DNA from 2 places in the Aeromicrobium senzhongii genome. Region 2 is predicted to be linked to the other one. Evidence: riboswitches for the same ligand, from Rfam matches in the RefSeq annotation. Region 2 holds a riboswitch; the other holds the start of a gene.
What was found. A riboswitch is a leader RNA that binds a small molecule or an ion and turns the genes downstream of it on or off. The one in region 2 is predicted to bind S-adenosylmethionine.
Positions count from the first base shown of each region.

Region 1: linked by a shared signal. The riboswitch ahead of thrC (threonine synthase) and the one ahead of H9L21_RS11225 (hypothetical protein) in region 2 are both predicted to bind S-adenosylmethionine.

Region 1 is NZ_CP060587.1:2,676,653-2,683,881, forward strand. Features, by position in the region: gene groL (chaperonin GroEL) at 1-699, opposite strand, end outside; gene H9L21_RS13180 (cold-shock protein) at 805-1,008, opposite strand; gene H9L21_RS13185 (MoaD/ThiS family protein) at 1,108-1,386, opposite strand; gene thrC (threonine synthase) at 1,423-2,694, opposite strand; SAM riboswitch class I at 2,703-2,815, opposite strand; gene otsB (trehalose-phosphatase) at 2,905-3,678, opposite strand; gene H9L21_RS13200 (LytR C-terminal domain-containing protein) at 3,706-4,290, opposite strand; gene H9L21_RS13205 (DUF3263 domain-containing protein) at 4,292-4,582, opposite strand; gene H9L21_RS13210 (alpha,alpha-trehalose-phosphate synthase (UDP-forming)) at 4,693-6,111, shown strand; gene H9L21_RS13215 (MFS transporter) at 6,108-7,229, shown strand, end outside.
Region 2 is NZ_CP060587.1:2,250,242-2,257,470, reverse strand. Features, by position in the region: gene H9L21_RS11240 (DEAD/DEAH box helicase) at 1-294, shown strand, start outside; gene H9L21_RS11235 (3'-5' exonuclease) at 294-2,501, shown strand; gene H9L21_RS11230 (hypothetical protein) at 2,660-4,807, shown strand; gene H9L21_RS11225 (hypothetical protein) at 4,906-5,187, opposite strand; SAM riboswitch class IV at 5,215-5,329, opposite strand; gene H9L21_RS11220 (heavy metal translocating P-type ATPase) at 5,461-7,229, shown strand, end outside.

The DNA.
Region 1 (7,229 bases), 430 kb from region 2:
CGGGACCATGTCCTTCACGGTGCTGATCTTGCTGTTGACGATCAGGATGTACGGATCCTCGAGGACCGTCTCCATGCGCTCGGGATCGGTGACGAAGTAGCCCGACAGGTGACCCTTGTCGAACCGCATGCCCTCGGTCAGCTCGAGGTCGAGGCCGAACGTGTTCGACTCCTCGACCGTGATGACGCCTTCCTTGCCGACCTTGTCCATGGCCTCGGCGATGATCTCGCCGACCGTCGGGTCGGCGGCCGAGATGGACGCGGTGGAGGCGATCTGCTCCTTGGTCTCGACGTCCTTGGCCATGTCGAGCAGCTGGGCGCTGATGGCCTCGACGGCGGTCTCGATGCCCTTCTTCAGGCCCATCGGGTTGGCGCCGGCGGCCACGTTGCGCAGACCCTCGCGCACGAGCGCCTGGGCCAGGACGGTGGCCGTCGTGGTGCCGTCGCCGGCGACGTCGTCAGTCTTCTTGGCGACTTCCTTGACGAGCTCGGCGCCGATCTTCTCGTAGGGGTCCTCGAGCTCGATCTCCTTGGCGATGGAGACGCCGTCGTTCGTGATCGTGGGGGCTCCCCACTTCTTCTCGAGGACGACGTTGCGGCCCTTCGGGCCGAGGGTGACCTTCACGGCGTCGGCGAGCTGGTTCATGCCGCGCTCGAGCCCGCGCCGGGCTTCTTCGTTGAATGCGATGGACTTAGCCATGGGTGCGTGTCTCCGACAATGGGTAGAAGTGGATCTAGCACTCTCACTATACGAGTGCTAATCACCACAACTCAAGCCACCCCGCACCGGGGCCGATCCAGCCCGTCAGTGCTGAGGCTGCACGTTCTCGGCCTCGCGTCCCTTCGGGCCGTCGACGACCTCGAGTTCGACGGTCTGACCGTCCTCGAGGGTCTTGAAGCCGTTGATCGCGATCTTCGACCAGTGGACGAACACGTCGTCCTGGCCGTCGACGGCGATGAAGCCGTACCCCTTGTCGGAGTTGAACCACTTGACGGTGCCATGCACCATGTGACCACCTGTTCTGCGCGAAAAGGCCCGCGGCCGGACCCACCTCCAGCGTATCGCCAGCCGTGGCCGCAGCGTGAATCGGATCCGGCGATCGGTGGCTCAGCAGCCGCCGGCGACCGCCGGGATGATCGAGATCTGCGTGCCGTCGACCGTGCGGGTGTCGAGACCGTCGGCGAAACGGACATCCTCCTCCGCCACGTACACGTTCACGAACCGGCGCAACTTGCCGTCCTCGTCGACGATCCGCGCCCGGATGCCGGGGTAGGTCGCCTCGAGCGACTCGATCACGGCGCTGAGGTTCTCGCCCTCGGCGCTGACCTGGGACTCGTCGTTCGTGTAGCTGCGCAAGATGGTGGGGATACGGACGGACACGGCCATGGGGTGCTCCTCAGAAGAAGGGGTGGGTCGGACGGATCAGGCGATGCCGGCCGCGGTGAAGGCGTCGTAGGTGGGGGCGATGGTCGCTCGCGGACCGACCGAGCCGGCGACGGCGTCGAGCGTCTTGAGGCCGTGGCCGGTGTTGATCACGACGGTCTCGAGCGACGGGTCGAGCTGCCCGGTCTCGACGAGCTTCTTCAACACGGCCACCGTGGTGCCGCCGGCGGTCTCGGTGAAGATCCCCTCCGTGCGCGCCAGCAGGACGATCGCGTCGCGGATCTGCTCGTCGTCGACCTCCTCGACGGCGCCCTGGGTGGCTCGCGCGATGTCGAGCACGTAGACGCCGTCGGCGGGGTTGCCGATCGCCAGCGACTTGGCGATCGTGTCGGGCTTGACCGGGCGGATCGCGTCGACGCCATCCTTGAAGGCGGTCGCGACGGGATTGCAGCCCCGGGCCTGCGCGCCGAAGATCCGGCAGGGCTTGTCCTCGACCAGCCCGAGCTCGACGAGCTCCCGGAAGGCCTTGTGCACCTTGGTCAGCTGCGAGCCCGACGCGACCGGGATGACCACCTGGTCCGGGAGTCGCCAGCCCAGCTGCTCGGCGATCTCGTAGCCGAGGGTCTTGGAGCCCTCGGCGTAGAACGGGCGGACGTTCACGTTGACGAACGCCCAGCCCGGGTCCTCACCGGCGATCTCACTGGCGAGCTTGTTGACGTCGTCGTACGTGCCGTCGACGGCCACGAGGTTGTCGGTGAAGATCGCCGAGTTGACCTGCTTGGGCGTCTCGAGGTCGCTCGGGATGAACACGACGGTGCGGATGCCGGCGCGGGCCCCGGCCGCGGCGACCGCGTTCGCCAGGTTGCCGGTGGACGGGCAGGCGAAGACCTTGCTGCCGAACTCGCGCGCGGCACTCAGCGCACAGGCCACGACGCGGTCCTTGAAGGAGTTGGTCGGGTTGGTGCTGTCGTCCTTGACCCACAGTCGCGTCAGGCCCAGCTCGGCGGCGAGGTTGCGCGCGTCGAGCAGCCGGGTGAAGCCGGGCTCGAGGTTGGGGCTGGTCTCGATGTCGTCCGGCACGGGCAGCAGCGCCTTGTAGCGCCAGATGTTCGCGGGCCCGGCCTCGATCTGCTCGCGGGTGACGGTGCCGAACTCGTAGCCGATCTCGAGCGGACCGAAGCACTCGTAACAGGCGTAGTGCGGGCCGAGCTCGCGCGTCGCTCCGCACTCGCGGCACTTCAGGCACGTCGCCTTGCCGAAGGCGCCCTCACGCAGGGGGGTGGTGGTCTGGTCCGGGGTCGTGACGCTCACGAAGGCTCCATTCATCTCTCCGGGCCGGCGTTCGGCCACGGACGGAATTAGCACCTGGCCGGTGATCGGCTGGTTGCTGGGGCTTCGTCGGGCCGTGTCCCTCTGCCCCTCGGGATGAGTGGGTTCAGCGTAGGACGGCGTCTCACGATACGTCTACTGCGTCCAAGTGATGAGACGGACGCCGTGAGGTGCAGCAGGTGCGGTGACCAGTCAGGCCGGCACGAGGGAGTCGGCCAACTCGCTCAGCCACGTCGCGACGGCGTCGGGGCCGTCGAGGACGACGTCCGCGAGCGGCACCAGCGCATCCTGCTCGGCCGAGGCCGAGCACACGAGCGTGACGTCGATGCCGTCGGCGCGCAGCGCGAGTCCCTCCTCGAAGGCGGGGAGGTCGCCGAGGTCGTCACCGGCGTACATGACGATGTGGGGCTGCGTCGGCTCGATCGCCCGGCGCAGCGCCTGGCCCTTGTCCGAGCCCGACGCACGCAACTCGATGACCTGGCGGCCCGGCTCGAGGTGCAGACCGACCTCGGCGGCGAGCGCCTCGATCTGGGGTCGCAACTCGTCGAGCAGACCCGGGGCGACCCCGCGGGTGTGCAGCGCGATGGCCAGTCCCTTGTCCTCGACGCGGATCCGCGAGGCGCCATGGTCCTCGAGCCACTGCGGCAGGCAGTCGGCGAGGTCGGAGACGCCCTGCGGGCGGCTGGGGCGGCGGACCTGGCCGGTGGCCGCGTCCCAGCGCTCGGCTCCGTACTGCCCGAAGACGACGAGGTGCTCCAGACCGGGGCCCTCCTCGAACCGGCCGAGTCGGCGGACCTGGTCGACCGGGCGCCCGGTGATGATCACGATCGCGCCCAGCACGGGCCCGAGACGACGCAGGGCGTCCAGCGACTTCGGGTGGATGTACGCCGCCTCCGGGTCCTCCACGATCGGAGCGAGTGTTCCGTCGAAGTCGAGGGCCAGCAGCATCTGCCCCGGGTCGGTCATGTCCCCATTATGGCGCGGCACGAAAGCTCACCGGGGGCTGGCCAGCACGACGGTGAGCGACGACGAGGACATGTTCGCGGTGGCGGGCATGAGCCGGACGATGCCCAGGTCCTGACCCAGCAGCGCGGCCTCGGCCTGCTGTCCCGCGGGGAAGTAGACCGTGTCCTGTGGCACGCTGCCGCGCCAGTCGGAGACCGCCGCGACGTTCCAGCCGGCACCCCGGGCCTGCCCGGCGACCCGGGCGGCCAGACCGCCGATGCCGACCTGGTTGTAGACGCCGACCGCGATCGAGCGGGTCGCGGTGGGCTCGACGGTCGGCTCGGTCGTGGGCTTCGGCTTGGGCTTCTTCGTCGCCTTCGCCGTGGGCTCGGACTTCTCGGACCTCTGCGCCTTCGGCTTCTTGGTGGCCGTGGGCTCGGCGCTGGCGCCCTTCGACACCTCGGCGGACGCGGCCGGGGGGTCGTCGCTGCGGACGACGCTGATGATGGCCACACCCCCGAGAGCACCCAGGACGAGCCAGACGGCCGGCAGGACGATCAGCGACCACGTGGGCCGGGGACGGCCGAGGTCACGACGATCCTCGGGACGCTCGGGCTCGGGCTCGTGCTCCACCTCAGCGGTCGGAGCCGGTGCGGCGGGCCTGACGCTGGCGCTGACGCTGCGAGCGCAGGCGGCGGAGCCGCTTGACGAGTAGGGGGTCGTGCGCGAGCGCCTCTTCGGAGTCGATCAGCGCGTTGAGGATCTGGTAGTAGCGGGTGGCGGTCATGTCGAACTTGTCGCGGATCGCCTGCTCCTTGGCGCCGGCGTACTTCCACCACAGCCGCTCGAGCTCGAGCATCTCGCGGTCGCGATCGGACAATGTGCCCTCGTGGACCACCGGGTCGTGACTCTCCACCGCTGCCATGGCTCGATGGTACCGGCGTAATCACACGGTTGTCATTCATGTCGGCGAATCGACGCCCGGACGCCCGTCAGTCCCACTCGCGTGCGCCCGTTCTCATCTAGGGTGGGCCCATGGCGCCCGAGCAGACCGACTTCCTCGTGATCGCCAACCGCCTCCCCGTCGACCGTCTCGTCGGTCCCGACGGCGAGGTGTCCTGGCGCAAGTCCCCCGGCGGCCTCGTGACCGCCCTCGAGCCCGTGATGAAGGTCAAGGGCGGAGCCTGGATCGGCTGGCACGGCGCGTCCGACGAGGACCTGCCCGAGTTCGTCCACGACGGCCTGCGCCTCGTCCCGGTCCCCCTGTCCGAGCAGGAGGTCGAGGACTACTACGAGGGGTTCTCCAACGGCACCCTGTGGCCGCTCTACCACGACGTGGTCGTCACTCCGGAGTACCACCGCGAGTGGTGGGACGCCTACGTCACCGTGAACCGGCGCTTCGCCGAGAAGGCTGCCTCGCTGGCCGCTCCGGGCGCGATCGTGTGGGTGCAGGACTACCAGCTCCAGCTCGTGCCCCAGATGCTGCGCGAGCTGCGGTCCGACCTGTTGATCGGGTTCTTCCTGCACATCCCCTTCCCCCCGACCGAGCTGTTCCAGCAGCTGCCGTGGCGTCGCCAGATCCTCGAGGGCCTGCTGGGCGCCGATCTCGTCGGCTTCCAGATGCCCGGCGGCGCCCAGAACTTCGCCCGGTTGGTCCGCCAGCGCGTCGGCCACCGCACCGTCAAGGACACCGTCTTCCTGCCCGACGGCCGCAAGGTCATCGCGAAGGCCTACCCGATCTCGATCGACGCGCGCGGGTTCGAGCAGCTCTCGCGCACACCCGAGGTGATCGCCCGGGCCCAGGAGATCCGCGACAGCCTGGGCAACCCGCGCCACGTCCTGATCGGCATCGACCGGCTCGACTACACCAAGGGCCTGCCCCAGCGCCTGCGTGCGTTCGGCGAGCTCGTCAGCGACGGCGTGATCGACGTCGACGACGCCGTGTTCGTCCAGGTCGCGACCCCCTCGCGCGAGCGGGTCCAGCAGTACCGCATCCTGCGCGACGACATCAATCGGCTGGTCGGCCGCATCAACGGCGACATGGGACGCATCGGCCAGCAGCCGATCCAGTACCTGCACGCGTCCTTCCCCCGCGAGGAGATGGCCGCGATGTACCGCGCTGCGGACGTCATGGTCGTCACCCCGCTGCGCGACGGCATGAACCTCGTGGCGAAGGAGTACATCGCCACGCGCTGGGACGACCGCGGCGCCCTGGTCCTGAGCGAGTTCGCCGGTGCCGCGGGCGAGCTCAGACAGGCCTTCCTGGTCAATCCCCACGACATCAACGGCATGAAGCAGGCGATGGTCGACGCGATGCAGGCCAGCCCCGTCGACCTGCGCAAGCGCATGCGCGCCCTGCGCAAGCAGGTCATGGAGAACGACATCGTGCGCTGGGCCAAGACCTTCCTCGACGAGCTGGCCGCCGTCCGCGACATCGAGCCCTCGGACGGGTGACGACGCAGCTCCCGGCGCGGGTCCGACGCGGCTATGCCCTCGGCAGCGTCGCGACGGGCACGTTCGGCACCGTGCCGGGCCTGCTGCTCCTGCCGTACCTGACCGACACGATCGGCATCGGGACGGCGATGGCGGGCGTGCTGGTCTTCGCGCCCAAGGCGTGGGACGTCGTGCTCAACCCGATCGCGGGCCGGATCAGCGACCGCTCGCGGCACCCCGGGGGACGCCGCCGTCCGTTCCTCGTCCGGGCCGGCCTGACCCTGGCGGTGCTGTTCGCCGTCATGTTCGCCGGCCCCGCCGACCCGCAGGCGCTGGGCGCCGCCTGGGTGGCCGTGGCCTTCCTGGGCTGCGCGAGCGCCTACGCGTTCTTCCAGGTGCCGTACGTCGCGATGCCCGCGGAGCTGACCCTGGACTACGGCGAGCGGACGCGGCTGATGACCTGGCGGGTCGTGGTGCTCGCGCTGGCGATCCTGGTCTCGGGCGCCACCGCGCCGATCGTCGTCGACGAGTTCGGCCACGCCGCCATGGGTGCATACGTCGGCGTCATCATCGCGATCGGCGTCCTGGGCTCCTGGTGGGGCACCCGCGGCGCCCCCGACCACCCCGGTGAGACCGCGACGGGCACGTTCTCCGACCAACTGCGGCTCGTCGGCGCCAACCCGGACTTCCGCGCCGTGCTGCTGACCTTCGTGGTGCAGGCCGCCGCCATCGGCACCGTGCTGGCCGGCGTCGCCTACGTCGCCGACCACCTGCTGGACAGTGCGGCGGCGAACACCCTGTTGTTCGTGGCCTTCGTCGGCCCGGCACTGCTCGTGACGCCGCTGTGGGAGCGGTACGCCGCCACGCGCGGCAAGCGCTCGGGATACGTCTTCGCCACCGGCTTCCTCATCGCCGGGATGGTCGCCCTGCTCAGCGCCCATGCCGGTTGGGTCGCCGTCACGTACGTCGCCGCGGCCCTCGTGGGCATCGGGTACGCGGGCGCCCAGGTGTTCCCCATGGCGATGCTGCCGGACGTCGCCGCCGACGATGCGCGACGCAGCGGCGCCAACCGGGTCGGCGTGTTCACCGGTGTGTGGACCGCCGGCGAGACGCTGGGCCTGGCCCTCGGTCCGGGCATC
Region 2 (7,229 bases):
AGGTCTGACGTCGACGTCCCTGCCGGATGGGAGGATCTCTACGCCACCGCGACCGAGGCGGAGAAGAAGCTCCTCGGACTGCTGGCCGTGGCAGGCGTCGCGAAGCCCGAGCTGGGCGTCGAGACCCAGGCCGGAATCCCGCTCGATATCGCCTGGCCCGACCGAGGGGTCGGGGTCGCCGTCGATCTGGCGGACGATGAACGCGTGCAGCTGTCCGAAGAGGGATGGACGATCGTCGACGCCGTCGTCGATGACGTTCTCGCCGCGTTGGCGGTCGAAGGAGGGGTTTCCTGATGCCGCAGATCGTGACGACGCCGGGGGCGTACAACATCGACGGCTCGTTGAAGTCGCAGGCGTTCTCGTTCCTGGAGAAGCTCGCCCAGGACGACTCGAACCCGAGCCTGCACATCGAACCGATCATGAACTCCGCCGACCCACGAGTGCGAACGGGGCGCGTGAACATCCAATTCCGCGCGGTCCTGTTCAAAGTGCAGGGCAGCGGCCAGGAGGCGCACTACGTCTTCACGGGCATCTGGCCTCACGACGATGCCATCGAGCGCGCGAAGAAGGTGAAGCTCAAGGTCAACCCTGTCAACGGAATCGCCGAGGTGATCGAAGCGACGATGCCTGCCGAGGCCCGTGATGCGGCAGATGCGGCGGCCCCGAAGGTGGCGGACCCCGACAAGGTTCCGGTTCTGGTCATGTGGGGTTACACCCTGGACGACCTCGTCGAGGGGATCGGCATCGACCGGCATGTGGCGCATCGGGCGATGGCCGCCGTGACCGAGGACGAGCTGATCGACATCGCCGGAATGGCGGTCGAGTGGCAGGGACTGGCGCTCATCGACCTCATGTCCGGCGAGGCGATCGATACCGTTCGCGAGAAGTACTCGATCACGGTTCACGAGCCGGTCGAGGAAGCCGCCGCCGAGGAACACGTTTCGGACGACGATCTTCTCGAGGCGATGAAGCACCCGGCCGCTCGCGCCCAGTTCTCCTTCATCGAAGGCGAGGACGACCTGCGGCGGGTCATCGAGGAGGGTGACTTCGCGGCCTGGCGGACGTTTCTCCATCCGGAGCAGCGTCGGTATGTTGAGTCCGATTACAACGGTCCGTTCCGACTCTCCGGCGGTGCGGGCACGGGTAAGACGGTCGTGCTGGTGCACCGTGCGACGGCGCTACAGGCGAAGGATCCGTCGGCGGCGATCCTATTGACCACGTTCACGAAGACCCTGGCGGAGTCGTTGCGCTCCGACGTCAAGTCTCTCGAGCCGCAGACGCGATTCGCGGCGAAGCCCGGAGATCGCGGGATCCACGTGAACGGGATCGATGCGGTGGTCCACGCGGTCATCTCCTCGGCCGTTCCCGAGACCCGGGCGATCGCCATCGAGAGGGTCCTGGGCCCGCGCAGCGGCGATATCTCGAACGTGACGGATTCAACCCGAGCTTGGTCCGAGGTCATCGAGAACAATCCTGTCGACCTCGACGCGACGCTGCGTACTTCGACTTTCCTGCAAGCCGAGTACGCGACCGTCGTGCTGCCGCAGCGCATCACGGACCGTGATGGCTATTTCAAGGCGCGACGTCCGGGGCGAGGCACCGCACTGAACCGGTCGAAGCGTGCTGCTGTCTGGTCGTTGGTCGAGGCGTACCGATTCTGGACGGGCATCGACGGCAGTCTCGACTTCCCGGAGAAGGCGGCCGTCGCGGCGGCGATCCTCGAGCAGACCGGCCCCATCTTCGATCACATCCTCGTGGACGAAGGCCAGGACCTGACGCCGAGCCACTGGCAGTTCCTTCGCGCCGCTGCACGCGCGGGGAAGAACGACCTGTTCCTTGCCGAAGACGCACACCAGCGGATCTACGGGCAGCACGTCGTTCTGGGGCGGGTCGGAATCGGCATCGTCGGCCGATCGCGCCGGTTGACGTTGAACTACCGCACGACGGCGGAGAATCTTCGCTACGCGGTGGAGACGCTGACAGGCGAGACCTTCCTCGACGCCGAAGGCGAGCAGGAGGAATCGAACCACTACCGGTCGGCTCGACGCGGGCCGGCACCCCGACTCGTCGCGACGTCGTCCCTGGAGGACGAGCTGGACCAGGCCGCCGTCGTCGTCCGAGCGTGGCTCGACGACGACAAGGCGCCGGAGACCATCGGGATCCTGGTCCGCGACAAGCGACAGATGGCCCGGGTCGTATCAGCGCTCGGCGAGAGAGGTGTCGACGTGCGCGCCGTCGACCACAAGGCCGCGGGAGCGGGAGCGCCGTCGGTGATGACGATGCACCGAGCCAAAGGCATGGAGTTCTCATGCGTGCTGTTGTTCGGAATCAGCGATGACGAACTCCCGGCACGGTACCTCCTGAAGGGGCTCTCTGACACGGACCGCGGTGAGCTTCTGCAGCGCGAGCGATCCCTGTTGTACGTCTCCGCCACCCGTGCACGCGACGAGCTCGTCGTCTTGTGGGCAGGGGAGCCCAGCGACATGCTCCCTCGGTCCTGAGGTTCGTCGACGACGCGATTCTCGAGAGACGCGCATCTTCTTCCGGTGCGAGTTCATCGCGCCGAGAGCGGGGCGCGTCGCTCGGCGCGGCACCCTCGCCTCCGTGAATGTGCGGCGTTCGGGGCTCTGCGGGGCCCCCGTGCTTCTAGACTCGGCGGATGCCGATTCGAGGTACCTACTACGACATTCTAGGCGTGACCATCGGGAACGTCGGGGGTGTCAAGGATCCGGTGCACTTCGTGTTTCGCGACGGCGTCAATGCGCTCTACGGTCTCAACGGTGCGGGAAAGACCCACCTCCTGGGTCTGGTTGTCGATGCTCTGACGGGAAACGCCCCGGACCTCGAGGGCTCTGTCATGGACGTCCATATCGAATTGCGACCGCTGCGCAGCACCTTCGCCGATTGGGAGTCGACAAGTGTCCACCACTTGGCCGGCTCACTGCTTCGGCATCAACAGGACGTCGTCCGAGGTCTGCGAGACCACGCACTTCCGTACCCGGAACTCGATCCGAACGAGGACTTGGTGGTGAATGCCCTAGCGGCGAGCATGGCTGCCGATCTCCTCGAGGCTGATGACTTCGCTCGCGTCAATCCCGGTCATACGAGGCAGGATCTGGGATCGGTGTATGCGCCGCACAAGGACCTCGTCGAGATGGCTGTGCGTGCTCGCACGTTAACCCTGCGCGCCATGGGGCGGGGTAAGTGGCGGGCGAAACTGGCGTGTCCGATGTCCAACCCGGACGCGCGCCGCGCGCTCAGGGAGGAACGGGAAGCCTGGCGGCACGAGGCATCCCTCGTGCGATCGGGTCGGCCGATCTCACCGGATCAAAAGCTCTTCGACGCGAGCTACCTCGCTGCGTCTTCCCTTGATTCGGTCATCGAGGAACCTTCTTCGGAGTTGCCGGTTCCCGTCGACATCGATCTGGGCGAAGTCGACGCCTCATTGGTTCACCTCGCCGGCGATCTTGTGAGTTCACCAGACCGGATGGATGAGCGAGCGCGTGAGCTCATCGACTGGTTGAAGGACGTGATCGCTACAGGTGAACTTCTCGACTGGGGAACCACCGACATCGATCCGGATCTGCTCGATGCCTTCAACACGTACGTCGATGGTGCCAACACGCTGTTGCACCGTCTACTCCCGGAGGACCTCGAGTTGGCGTTCGCCTGGGGTGAGCCGAGCGATTGGTTCAGCGGGCGCCTTGCGCGGTGGACTATGGCGGGTCACGCCTTGACCGTTGCCTCCCATGCGCAACGGCGCTGGGCGTTCTTCGCGACAGAATTAGCCGAGTACATGGATGGCTTGCAATCGGACCTGCGACCCCGACCGCCTCACGGTAAGGAATTCGGTCACACTCCCGTACTCCTGGTGTGTGACGAGCCGGAGGCCGGCCTGCACCGGTCGATGGAGGCCAACCTGGGCACCGCATTGGACAATATGTGCCGAGACGTCGGCGCGAGTGCGTTGGTGGCGACGCATTCGCCGGCGCTCCTCCGGTCTCCGCACGTGTCGGTGAGCTTCGTCACTCGTGACAGCGCGAATGCGATGGTGACGCGTCCCGTACGACTGAACATGGCGGACGGGACAGTTGCCCGAGCGACGGCCGACGGGCTCGGGCTCAACGTGGGCGATCTATGGTCCCTGTCTCGAGTCACGGTGGTCGTGGAGGGTATCCACGATGAATGGGTTCTCAACGGTTGCCTCAGTGATGAGCTGAGTTCCGGATCAGCCGTGATCCTGCCGATGCACGGCGGGACCCGCCTTCGGTCTCTTGCCGAGGCGAGGGCATTGATCGACTACTCCGATGCGAAGCTTCTCGTCGTCCTGGACGAACTCGACCATGAACTGGTCACAGACGTGTTCGGACGCCTTCAAGAGGCCGTCGCAGGGGGGAACCCGGAGAGCCGCGCTGCTGTATTGGCGGAACTCCGCTCACTCGGCAATTCCAATGACTCGTTCCTCTTCATCCATCAGTTCGCCCTGCGTGCAGTCGAGCTGGGGATCCTCGACCGTGTCGAGTTCTTCGGCCTGTCCCAGCCGGACATCATCTGCTACCTCGAGCCGGCATCGGTACTGAGTGAGGATGAGAGTTGGGACAGACTCCTGGACCAGTGGCGAAGGGACGCCGCTCCTCAGCCGCCGAGGAACATCAAGAAGTGGCTGCGAGGAAAGGGTTTCCTACCCGACGACGCCCATTTGGTAGACGAAGCCATCGAGATGGCGACGATGCGAGCTGCTCGATCCGCAAACCTCCACCCGGACCTCGTGGCGCTCGGCGCGCGGATCCTCGAGTTGTCATCCTGAGCCTTCGCCGAATGCCGTTCGACGGACGTCGCGATGGGCGCCGCGCGTTCCATCCTCGGTCGACTTGAAGGACGGCGTCGAACGCACCGGCCACGGGGTCAGCTGGGCCTCGGACGATCCGGGATCATCCAGTCCCACTCGACGTGGAACGTCGAGCCACGTCCGAACCGGATGCTGATGACCTTCGGGTCGCACCGGAGTCGCTCGTTCTCGTCCTTGTGCAGCACCCCGCCGATGCGAAGGATCGCGATCAGCTCGTTCCAGTGCCAGCCGGGGTAGTTCTTCTCGACGTACCTCGCGGTGTGCCCCTTGCCGACGGCGATGAAGTGCGCGTGGCGCAACAACTCGTTCAGTTCGTCGCGGGTGCGGTGTTCGGCCATTGTGGCTCCTCTCTCGAGGGCACGGATGTGCCCGACTTGGTCGTCCCGGTCGGGACGGCCCTGGTCTTCTCCGGAGGGCACCGTGTCGGGCGACGCGGTTGCCGGCCACCACTGTCCGGAGGCGTGGGTGGCTCTCTTGACCTCGGGTGGAAACCTACGCAGATGCGCCGACAAATATCCCTTTTGGAACTGACCGGCGACCGCCGCGATGCGTGGATCTGCTGGAATGTTGGGTGATCCGATCCGAGAACGCGCGGGGGCGAGGCGACAAGCATGAGGACCTGGGAGTTGGCCAAGGCTCATCCGTGGGTGGTCGCCACTCTGGCGGCATTGGCAGGCACCCTGGCACTCGAGCTCTTCGGAGCCCCTGACGCCGCCCAGTGGCTGGCCTCGGTGTTCGGCGCAGTCGTCCTGGTCAAGGTCTCGATCGGGATGGTCAAGGACCTCCTGCACGGGCACTGGGGCATCGACATCCTGGCCGTGACGGCCATCGCCTCGACCCTGCTCGTCGGGGAGTACCTCGCAGCGCTGGTCGTGTGCCTGATGCTCACCGGCGGCGAGGCACTCGAGGACTACGCGGCCGGGCGGGCGAAGCGGAGTCTGTCGGCTCTCCTGGAACGCGCGCCGCAGGTCGCCCACCTGCTGTTGCCCGACGGCACGCCGCGCGACGTCGCGATGGAGAGCATCTCCGTCGGCGATCGGCTGCTGGTGCGGCCTGCCGAGGTGGTGCCCGTCGACGGCATCCTCTCCACCGACTCGGACGGGCGGGCGATCGAGGCCGGCTTCGACGAGTCGTCGCTGACCGGCGAGCCGCTTCCCGTCAGCCGGCGGACCGGCGACGAGATCCTCTCCGGCGTGCTCAACGGCCAACGCGCCGTGGTGCTCGAGGCGACGGCGACCGCCCAGGACTCGCAGTACTCCCGCATTCTTTCCCTGGTGCGGGAAGCCTCCGAGTCTCGCGCGCCGATGGTGCGGCTGGCCGACCGCTACGCCGTGCCGTTCACGATCGTCGCGTACCTGATCGGCGGCCTCGCCTGGTGGCTCTCGGGCGATCCCGTCCGCTTCGCCGAGGTGCTCGTCGTCGCCACCCCGTGCCCGCTGCTGATCGCGGCTCCCGTGGCCTTCCTGGCGGGCATGTCCCGTGCCGCCAAGAACGGCGTCATCGTCAAGTCCGGTGGCACGATCGAGACTCTCGGTCGGGTCCGCACCGCAGCCTTCGACAAGACCGGCACCCTGACGTACGGCCGTCCCGAGCTGCTAGAGGTCCGGCCGGCACGAGGAGCGGACGGGCGGCCGGTCCTCGACGAGGACGAGCTGCTGCGGATCACCGGCTCGGCCGAGCAGTACTCCGGTCACGTCCTGGCCGACTCCATCCGGGAGGCGGCCGAGGCACGCGGACTGCGCCTGGTCCCCGCAACGGAGGCCCGCGAGATAGCGACCCACGGCGTGACGGCGGTGTTGGAGGGTCGCGAGGTCGTCGTCGGCAAGGGCTCGTTCGTCCGCGACCACACGACCGGGTTCGAGGTCGCCGACCTCGAACCGGGGGAGTCCGCCGTCTACGTGGGCGTCGACGGTGTCTTCGCCGGCGTCCTGCTCATCTCCGACCGGCTCCGGGCCAACGCCCGGGCGACCCTCGACGAGCTGGACCGACTCGGGGTCCGCCAGCGGATGATCCTCACCGGCGACGCGGCCCTCACCGCGTCTCACATTGCCGCCCAAGTTGGCGTCACCCGCGTCGAGGCCGAGCTGCTGCCCGAGGACAAGGTCCGGATCGTCCGCGACGCCGAGCCTGGCCCGGTGATGATGGTCGGTGACGGCGTCAACGACGCGCCCGTCCTCGCGGTGGCCGACGTCGGTGTCGCGATGGGTGCGCGTGGCTCGACCGCCGCCTCCCAGTCCGCCGACGTCGTCATCGTCCGGGACGACATCTCGCGCGCGGCGGTCGCGGTGTCGGTCGGCCAGCGCACCCTGCGGGTCGCGAAGGAGTCGATCTGGGTCGGCATCGCCCTCTCGGTCGTGCTGATGCTCGTCGCCGCGTTCGG